DNA from 2 places in the Polycladomyces subterraneus genome. Region 1 is predicted to be linked to the other one. Evidence: a T-box and tRNA genes for the amino acid it is inferred to sense, from the RefSeq annotation. Region 1 holds a T-box; the other holds one or more tRNA genes.
The links. The T-box of region 1 lies ahead of leuS (leucine--tRNA ligase). A T-box ahead of a tRNA ligase gene usually reads a tRNA of that ligase, here a tRNA-Leu.

Region 1 (4,207 bases):
CTGGAAGCCTCACTGCAAGGAGAATGATGGCGGAAATGAGGATGTGTGATGAACATCGGCATTTTTGGCGGCACGTTTGATCCGATTCATATCGGTCATCTGATCATTGCCGAACAGGCGTGGCAAAGTGCCGGATTGGACGAGGTGTGGTTCATCCCGGCAGCGTCTCCGCCCCACAAACCGGGACAAGGCATCACTCCCGCAGAACATCGGGTGGCAATGGTCAGGCTGGCGATACGCGATCACCCCAAGTTTCGATTGTCCACAGTTGAGTTGCAACGCCCGGGACCATCCTATACTGTGGATACGGTTCGCCAGCTGTGTGCACAACATCCACATGATCGGTTTTTTCTCATTGTGGGCGGGGATATGGTGAACGATTTGCCGAATTGGTATAAAATAGAGGAAATCCTGCAAATGGTGGACATCATCGGACACGCGCGCCCCGGAACGAAGACGGATGCTTTGCCCCCGGAGATCGAGGAGAAAGTGATCTGGGTGCAAGATCCCGTCACTGTGAATATTTCATCCACTCAGATTCGCCGGCAATTGGCGCGTGGTGCTTCCGGGCGGTATCTTTTGCCGGAACCGGTGCGCAAGTACATCAAGGGGAAGAGGTTGTATGGAACGTGAGAAGTTGTTGCAAGCTGTAGAAAAGGAACTACCCCGATCACGGTTTGAACACACTTTGCGCGTTGCGGAAACGGCCGTTCGATTGGCCGATCGGTTCGGAGCTGATAAAGAGAAGGCCGATTTGGCGGGTATTCTGCATGATTACTGCAAATATTGGCCGGATGAACGCATGAGGGATTGGATTCTTCGTCATCATTTACCGTCGGATCTGTTACACTATAATAAAGAATTGTGGCATGCCCCCGTCGGTGCCGAAGCGGTGCGCGAGTGCCTGGGGGTGACGGATCCCGAGGTGTTGGACGCGATCCGTTACCATACGACCGGACGGCCGAACATGACGCGCTTGGAACAAGTGGTGTTTCTGGCGGATTATATCGAACCAGGCCGACGGTTCCCCGGTGTGGACGAAGTGCGCGCCGTGGCCGAATCCGACTTGGATCGTGCCGTGTTGATGGCGCTCGACAACACGATTCGCTTCCTGATCGACCGTGGTCAGAAGGTGTATCCCTTGACGCTTATGGCCCGAAACGATGTATTGGAGCGGGTGTCGGGAAAAAATTCATCCTGAGGAGGGTATCGTTTTTGAACCTGGTGGAGATTGCGCAATTGGCGGCTACGACTGCCGAGGAGAAAAAGGCACAGCGTGTCACCATCCTGGATATCCGTGGATTGTCGGTGATTGCCGATTACTTCGTCATCTGTCACGGAAATTCGCAAAAGCAAGTGCAAGCCATTGTAACTGCGATCAAGGACAAAATGCACGAGGCAAAGGTTCCTCTCAGGGGAATCGAAGGGTTTGCCGAGGCGCGCTGGGTACTGATGGACCTCGGGGATGTAGTCGTCCACGTCTTCCACAAGGATGAACGCGAATTTTACGACCTGGAACGGTTGTGGGGCGATGCCAGGGAAATTCGACAGGTGCAATGAGGAACATCCTATGAATCGGTATGGAATGGGTCGATTTTGTGAACAATGTTAAAAACTCGTGAACAAATGGTAGAGAACCCATTGACACGTGTCCAAGCTGTTTCATATAATGTGAATCAAACATCGCCATAAGCCAAGATTCGACAAAGCTTGGATGAGGAGTAGTAATCTAGCTTCCTCTGCTCAGAGAGTCGGCGTTCAGGTGCAAGCCGATCAGAGAGGTTGGATGAACTCGCCTCATCGCTCCGGATGGGAAAGTGCAGTACTGTCCGGCGGAACATCCCCGTTACGGATGATGGAGTGGGCATTTGTTCGGCAGACGCCGTACAAATGTCAACTAGGGTGGTACCGCGGGAGTTGTGAACTAACCTCTCGTCCCTAGCAAGGAAGGCTGGGGGCGGGAGGTTTTCATATTTTGGTGTGAAGGAGGTTGGGTCACATGCGGACGTATCAACCGAGTGAAATCGAACCGAAATGGCAAGCGGTCTGGCAGGAGCGCCGCATGCACCGGACCGACGAGGATCGGGACAAACCGAAATTTTACGCGCTGGAACAATTCCCTTATCCTTCGGGTGAAGGGTTACATATGGGCCATGTTCGGGTGTATACCATCGGGGATGTGATCGCCCGCTTCAAACGGATGAACGGATACCGCGTCCTGCACCCCATGGGCGCTGACGCGTTCGGTCTTCCGGCGGAGAATGCCGCCATCCAGCGGGGGGTGAATCCCCGCGAGTGGACGTTGAAAAATATGAAGCGGATTCGGGAGGAACAAGCCCGGCTGGGCGTGTCGTACGACTGGGAGCGATATGTCGGTACATGTTTGCCGGATTATTACAAATTGACGCAGTGGCTGTTTCTGCTCTTTTACGAGCGGGGGCTGGCTTATCGCGAAAAGGCGGCTGTCAACTGGTGCCCCACCTGTAATACGGTGCTGGCCAACGAACAAGTTGAAAACGGGCTGTGTTGGCGTTGTGACTCGGAGGTGACCAAAAAGGAGCTGGAGCAATGGTTCCTGCGCATCACCGATTACGCCGACCGTCTGCTCGAAGGATTGGACCGGCTGCCGAAATGGCCAGACAAAGTGAAGGCCATGCAGCGGAACTGGATTGGTCGCAGCGAGGGGGCGCACGTCACCTTTACGATCCCCGAACTGGATCATGAAAAAGTAACTGTGTTCACCACTCGTCCCGACACGTTGTTCGGTGTCACTTACCTGGTGTTGGCACCGGAGCATCCGCTGGTTCCGCAATTGATCCGTGGGAAGGAAAATGAATCGATCATTGCCGATTTTATCGAACGCATGCGGAAAGAATCCGAAATCACGCGGACAGCGGCGGATGCGGAAAAAGTGGGCTATTTCACGGGAGCGTATGCTCAACATCCTTTAACCGGTGAAAAAGTGCCAATCTGGGTGGCAAACTATGTCTTGATGGATTACGGCACTGGCGCGGTGATGGGAGTACCGGCCCACGATGAGCGGGACTTCCTGTTCGCCCGGAAATACGATTTGCCGATTCGAGTCGTCATCCGTCCGGAGGAGGGGGTCACCGACGAGTTGACAGAAGCGTATACCGGCGAAGGGAAACTGGTCAACTCGGGTGATTTCAACGGATTGAACAACCGGGAAGCGATCAAGGCCATCGCCCGTCATCTGGAGGAAAAAGGGCTGGGCGGACCGACGGTCAACTACCGCCTGCGCGACTGGCTGATTTCGCGGCAACGGTATTGGGGATGCCCGATTCCGATCGTCTACTGCGACGATTGTGGCATCGTCCCGGTACCGAAAGAACAACTGCCGGTTCTTCTGCCCGAAGACGTCGTATTTGACGGCAAACGCAATCCGCTCACCACGTCGGAAACGTTTGTGCACACCGAATGTCCCCGCTGCGGCAAGTCGGCACGCCGGGAGACGGACACGATGGATACGTTTATCGATTCGTCCTGGTATTTCTTCCGGTATACGGATGCGCACAACGAAGACATGCCGTTCGATCCGGACAAGGTGAAGGATTGGCTGCCGGTCGACGAGTATATCGGCGGGATTGAGCACGCTGTGTTGCATCTGTTGTACTCTCGATTCTTCACCAAGGTGCTGTACGATGCCGGGTTGGTGCCAGTGGATGAACCGTTTACAAGCCTGCTGACCCAGGGAATGGTGCTCAAAGACGGAGCAAAAATGTCCAAGTCCAAGGGTAACGTGGTCAGCCCGATGGAGATCGTCGAAAAATACGGGGCGGACACTGCCAGGATGTTTATCCTGTTTGCCGCACCACCGGAGCGTGACTTGGAATGGTCGGATGCCGGGGTGGAAGGCAGCTACCGTTTCTTGAACCGCGTCTGGCGGATGGTGGAGCAGCACGCCTCCCTGTTCGAACAACGCCCCGCACCTGATACGACGAGCAGAGAAGCCCAGGAACTGAACCGGTTGCGTCACCGAACCGTCAAAAAAGTGACGGAAGATGTGAATGAACGTTATCACTTCAACACCGCCATCAGCGCCATCATGGAACTGGTCAACGGTATCTATGCCTATCCGGAGGATGCCGACCGCGGAACACTGGCCGATGCGATTGAGACGGTCGTGCTGTTGTTGGCGCCGTTTGCCCCTCATATCACAGAAGAACTGTGGCAGCGGATGGGCCAT
Region 2 (4,207 bases), on a different contig from region 1:
CACCCTTGGAATTGCTGTCGTATTTTCAGGATGGAATGCGCATCCCTGATGCCGATGTCGAACTGGTCGCCCGTCTGATGCATGAATATGGCTTGCCGCATGGGGTGATCAACGTCCTGCTAGAATACGTATTGTATACGCATGACTACAAACTGCCCAAAGCCTTGGTGGAAAAAATCGCTGGTCATTGGAAGCGGAGAAAAGTGCAGACCGCTCGGGAAGCGATGGAAATCGCCCGCCGCGAGTTGAATTGGGAGTGGAAAAAACAACAGGAGAACAGTCGGCTCACCTCGTCACGCCCACGGACCAAAGCGATCCGGGAAGAGAAGCTCCCCTACGCGGTGGCCATGCAGATGGAGCGTGCCCAACAACAGGCTTCTCAAACTCGGGATGATGCCCAGTCTATCGGAGAAAGCGCGGAAAGTCTGGCTGAAAAGCGGGCCCGAATCCAAGCGAAGCTGACCCTGATGCGCAAACGCCTCGGTGAAAAGGGGAATCGTCAGTGAATTCGATTGACAAATACGTCAGTCAGTGGAAAAAACAGTTGAATACCGATCCGGAACGACAGTTGCGGATCTTGTTGTCACACCCTTCTCTACAAGTATTCGCCCAAGAGCATCCAGATATCCCGATGGAAGTATATCGCCGTTCTTTGTCACGTTTGCACCAGTACGTGCAGGAGCAGGAACATTGTTCCCGTTGTCCAGGGTTGGACCGGTGCCCCAACCTGGTGCAGGGACACCGATCGGAGCTGACCGTTTATGCGGGATATCTTGATTTCCGGATGACGCCTTGTGAGAAGTGGGAGGCTCACCAAGAACAGCAAAAACGAAGCCGTTTGATCCGCAGTCATCATATCCCGCAAGACGTGTTGTCGGCCACCTTTGAATCCATCGATGTGAGTCAGAAACGGATGCCGGTTTTGGAGGCGGCCATCGATTTTTGCAGTCAGTTTGCTCATGGCAAGCCTCGCCGCGGATTATATCTATATGGACCGCTGGGTGTGGGCAAAAGTCGGATCGCGGGTGCGATTGCGCAGGAATTGGTCAATTACAATGTGGATTCCTTGATGGTGTATGTGCCTGAATTTATGCGGGAGTTACGCGATGCCATCAATGAAGGGTCAGTAGCGGACAAATTGGATGCACTCAAAAAAGTGTCCGTGTTGGTTCTGGACGATATCGGTGCGGAAACGATGACACCGTGGATTCGCGATGAGGTGCTGGGGGCTGTTTTGCAATATCGCGTAGCCGAGGGACTGCCTGTCATTTACACCTCCAACCTGTCGTTGGACGAGCTGGAGGATCATTTGGCCCATTCCCACAAAGGCGGTGTGGAGCGGATGAAAGCCAAACGGATTATGGAGCGGATTCGCCATTATGTCGACGTGTATTTCGTGGATGGCCCCAACTGGAGAGAAAACCAACGATCATCCTGATTGGCCGTGGTCCCGGATTTTTTGAAAAAGGGTGTTGATTTCTCTGGACGGGCGTGATAAAATAATTCTCGTCGGTTGAACTTAATCGGATGACAGTGGTTCGGTAGCTCAGTTGGTAGAGCAGAGGACTGAAAATCCTCGTGTCGGCGGTTCGATTCCGTCCCGAACCACCATCTCAATGAGCGGAAGTGGCTCAGGGGTAGAGCACCGCCTTGCCAAGGCGGGGGTCGCGGGTTCGAATCCCGTCTTCCGCTCCATTTTTTTATCATTTGCCGGGGTGGCGGAATTGGCAGACGCACAGGACTTAAAATCCTGGGGTGGGTTTCCACCGTGTCGGTTCGAGTCCGACCCTCGGCACCAAACAGCCATGCCGAGGTATATGACAAGATCCTGTAGGGTTACAATCGAAGCCTTCTTTCCAACGGGAAGAGGGCTTTTATTTTTGGAACAAGCATTTTCCTGGAAAATGGTTTACAATGAATCATAAATGGATTGAAGGAGGGGATCGGTTTGGATATTTGGACAGCAATCCGTACACGTCGAAGCATCGGCGTCATGAAACCGGACCCGGTGCCGCAGAAGATGATCGAGCAATTGCTGGAGGCGGCTGTGTGGGCGCCTTGTCATCATATGACGGAGCCTTGGCGGTTTTTTGTGTTGACCGGTGAGGGACGCCGTCCCTTGGCGCGTACATTGGTGGAGATCGCACGCGAAAAGATGGCGGACCCCGAAACGGACGAAAACAAGGCCAAATTGGCGAAAGAAGAGCAAAAGCCGTTTCGCGCTCCGGTGGTAATCGCGGTGGCGGTTTCCCCGTCCGACGATCCCAAAGTGGAAATGGTGGAGGAGCTGGCGGCTGTTCACGCGGCCGTGCAAAACATGTTGCTCGCTGCCCGCGCAATGGGATTGGGGGCGATCTGGCGCACCGGCATGCCGTGTTATCATCCGAAAATGAAGAAACTGTTCGGCTTGGGAGACAAGGAACAATTGGTCGGCTTTATATACGTTGGCTACCCCGCTATCGATGCTCCCGTCAAAAAGCGGACTCCTGCTCGTGAAAAAACGCGGTGGATCGATAAGGATGAACCCTATCATAAATGACAGCCCGCATCATGGCGGGCTGTTTGCTATTCCACCAATTTCAGCGTATCCAACTTCCGTGTAGTCAAATGGAACACGCGGAGCAAGTGGTTGTTGGTGTCGGTGATATATAGTTTGTCTTCGTGGAATAGCACGTCGTTGGGTTCATTCAGCGGCAGTTCTTCGCAGGCCTCGTCCCCGATCCGGCAGGTTGTAGCATCGCTCCTCGCGATCAGCGTTTCGATCCGCTTCGTGGGCAAGTGGGCGACGCGAATGGCGTGGTTATAGGTGTCGGCGATATACACGCGGTCTCCCGCCACATCCACGCCCAATGGATGTTGAAGCAAGGCGGAGTCGAAATCGCCGTCCTTCAGACCGAAGACAAACAACCCCTGACCGATCAACGTGCGCACTTCACCGGTTTGCAAATCACACGTGCGCAGGGCGGAGACTTCGCTGTCGGCAAAATAGAGACGTTCTCCGTCGTGGGCAATCCCGCTGGGTTGGGCTAGTTGCGCCCGTTCGGCGGGGCCGTCGACGATGTTTTCCCAGCCGCTGCCCGCAAATACTTCCACCTGTTGGGTAGTCAAATCTAGTTTCCACAATTGGTGCGGTCCGGCCATCGCAATCAATAATTGATCACCCACCACGGTGCAATCCCAAGGGGAATTAAGCGGAGTCGTCGGACCGTATCCGCCCTTCGCCCCCCAGCGGGCTTGTTCCCCTGTGCCGGCCAGGGTTTCGACCTTGCGGGAGACAAGGTCCAGTCGGCGGATCATATGGTTTTCCGTGTCACAGACATAGAGAAATTGGTCAGTTATGGCCAATCCTTGCGGCCGATAAAAGGTGGCGGTGTCGAAGTTTCCGTCCTCTGCCCCGATTCGGCTGGAACCGATCTTTTGCACGATTTGGGCCCGATTACCATTCACCTTCAGCTCCAAAATCCGGTTGTGGTTGGAGTCGGTGACAAACAGATGCCCCGTTGTGGGATGAAGAGCCAGTTTGCCGGGAAACGACAGCGGATGTTCCGGGACGGGTGGGCGTCGAATATCTATTTTCCGTTCTGCCAAGATTCCTCGATTCCGTGCGTCTGCCAGTGCTTGTCCGATATGGTGGTCCAGCGCCTCTCGCAATCCTTCACCCGACCCTTTGGCCACCACGCGTCCATCGGCACCGATCAGCATGAAGGTGGGCCAGGCGTTTACTGCGTAGGCGTCCCATACCTGGTGATCCGAATCCACATACACTGGGTGTTCGATTTCGTATCGGGCAATCGCATTTCGTATATTTTCCGGGTCACGCTCGTTGTGGAACTTGGCCGAGTGCACGCCGATCACCACGAACGGTTCCGCTTCGTATTTTTTCTCCAAATAGGCCAAATCTGGTAACACATGGATACAGTTGATGCAACAGTAGGTCCAGAAATCCAGCAGGACCACGTGTCCACGCAATTCTTCCAGGGAGAGCGGGCGATCCGTGTTGAGCCACATACCGTCCTTCGGAAATTCAGGTGCCCTTACCATAGAGAAGCCCCCTTCGCGATGGTTTGGTTGTAGCATACACCATCGGCTAAAAAAACGAAACACGGGTGGTTTCACCCGTGATCAGCTCATCATGTCATGACGGTTGACGCGTCACGTACGGAATCGGGTCTTCTACACCCGCTTCGGCAAACCCTTTTAGCCGTAG

Region 2: it has a tRNA-Leu gene. The T-box ahead of leuS (leucine--tRNA ligase) is inferred to sense a tRNA for this amino acid. The anticodon was not compared.

Annotation. Positions count from the first base shown of each region.
Region 1 is NZ_JANRHH010000047.1:3,980-8,186, forward strand. Features, by position in the region: gene NWF35_RS12775 (shikimate dehydrogenase) at 1-27, shown strand, start outside; gene NWF35_RS12780 (nicotinate-nucleotide adenylyltransferase) at 49-633, shown strand; gene yqeK (bis(5'-nucleosyl)-tetraphosphatase (symmetrical) YqeK) at 623-1,201, shown strand; gene rsfS (ribosome silencing factor) at 1,216-1,560, shown strand; T-box leader at 1,703-1,943, shown strand; gene leuS (leucine--tRNA ligase) at 2,000-4,207, shown strand, end outside.
Region 2 is NZ_JANRHH010000014.1:59,471-63,677, reverse strand. Features, by position in the region: gene NWF35_RS03120 (replication initiation and membrane attachment family protein) at 1-506, shown strand, start outside; gene dnaI (primosomal protein DnaI) at 503-1,438, shown strand; tRNA gene NWF35_RS03110 (tRNA-Phe) at 1,536-1,611, shown strand; tRNA gene NWF35_RS03105 (tRNA-Gly) at 1,621-1,695, shown strand; tRNA gene NWF35_RS03100 (tRNA-Leu) at 1,710-1,798, shown strand; gene NWF35_RS03095 (nitroreductase family protein) at 1,949-2,539, shown strand; gene NWF35_RS03090 (thioredoxin-like domain-containing protein) at 2,566-4,041, opposite strand; gene queC (7-cyano-7-deazaguanine synthase QueC) at 4,136-4,207, opposite strand, start outside.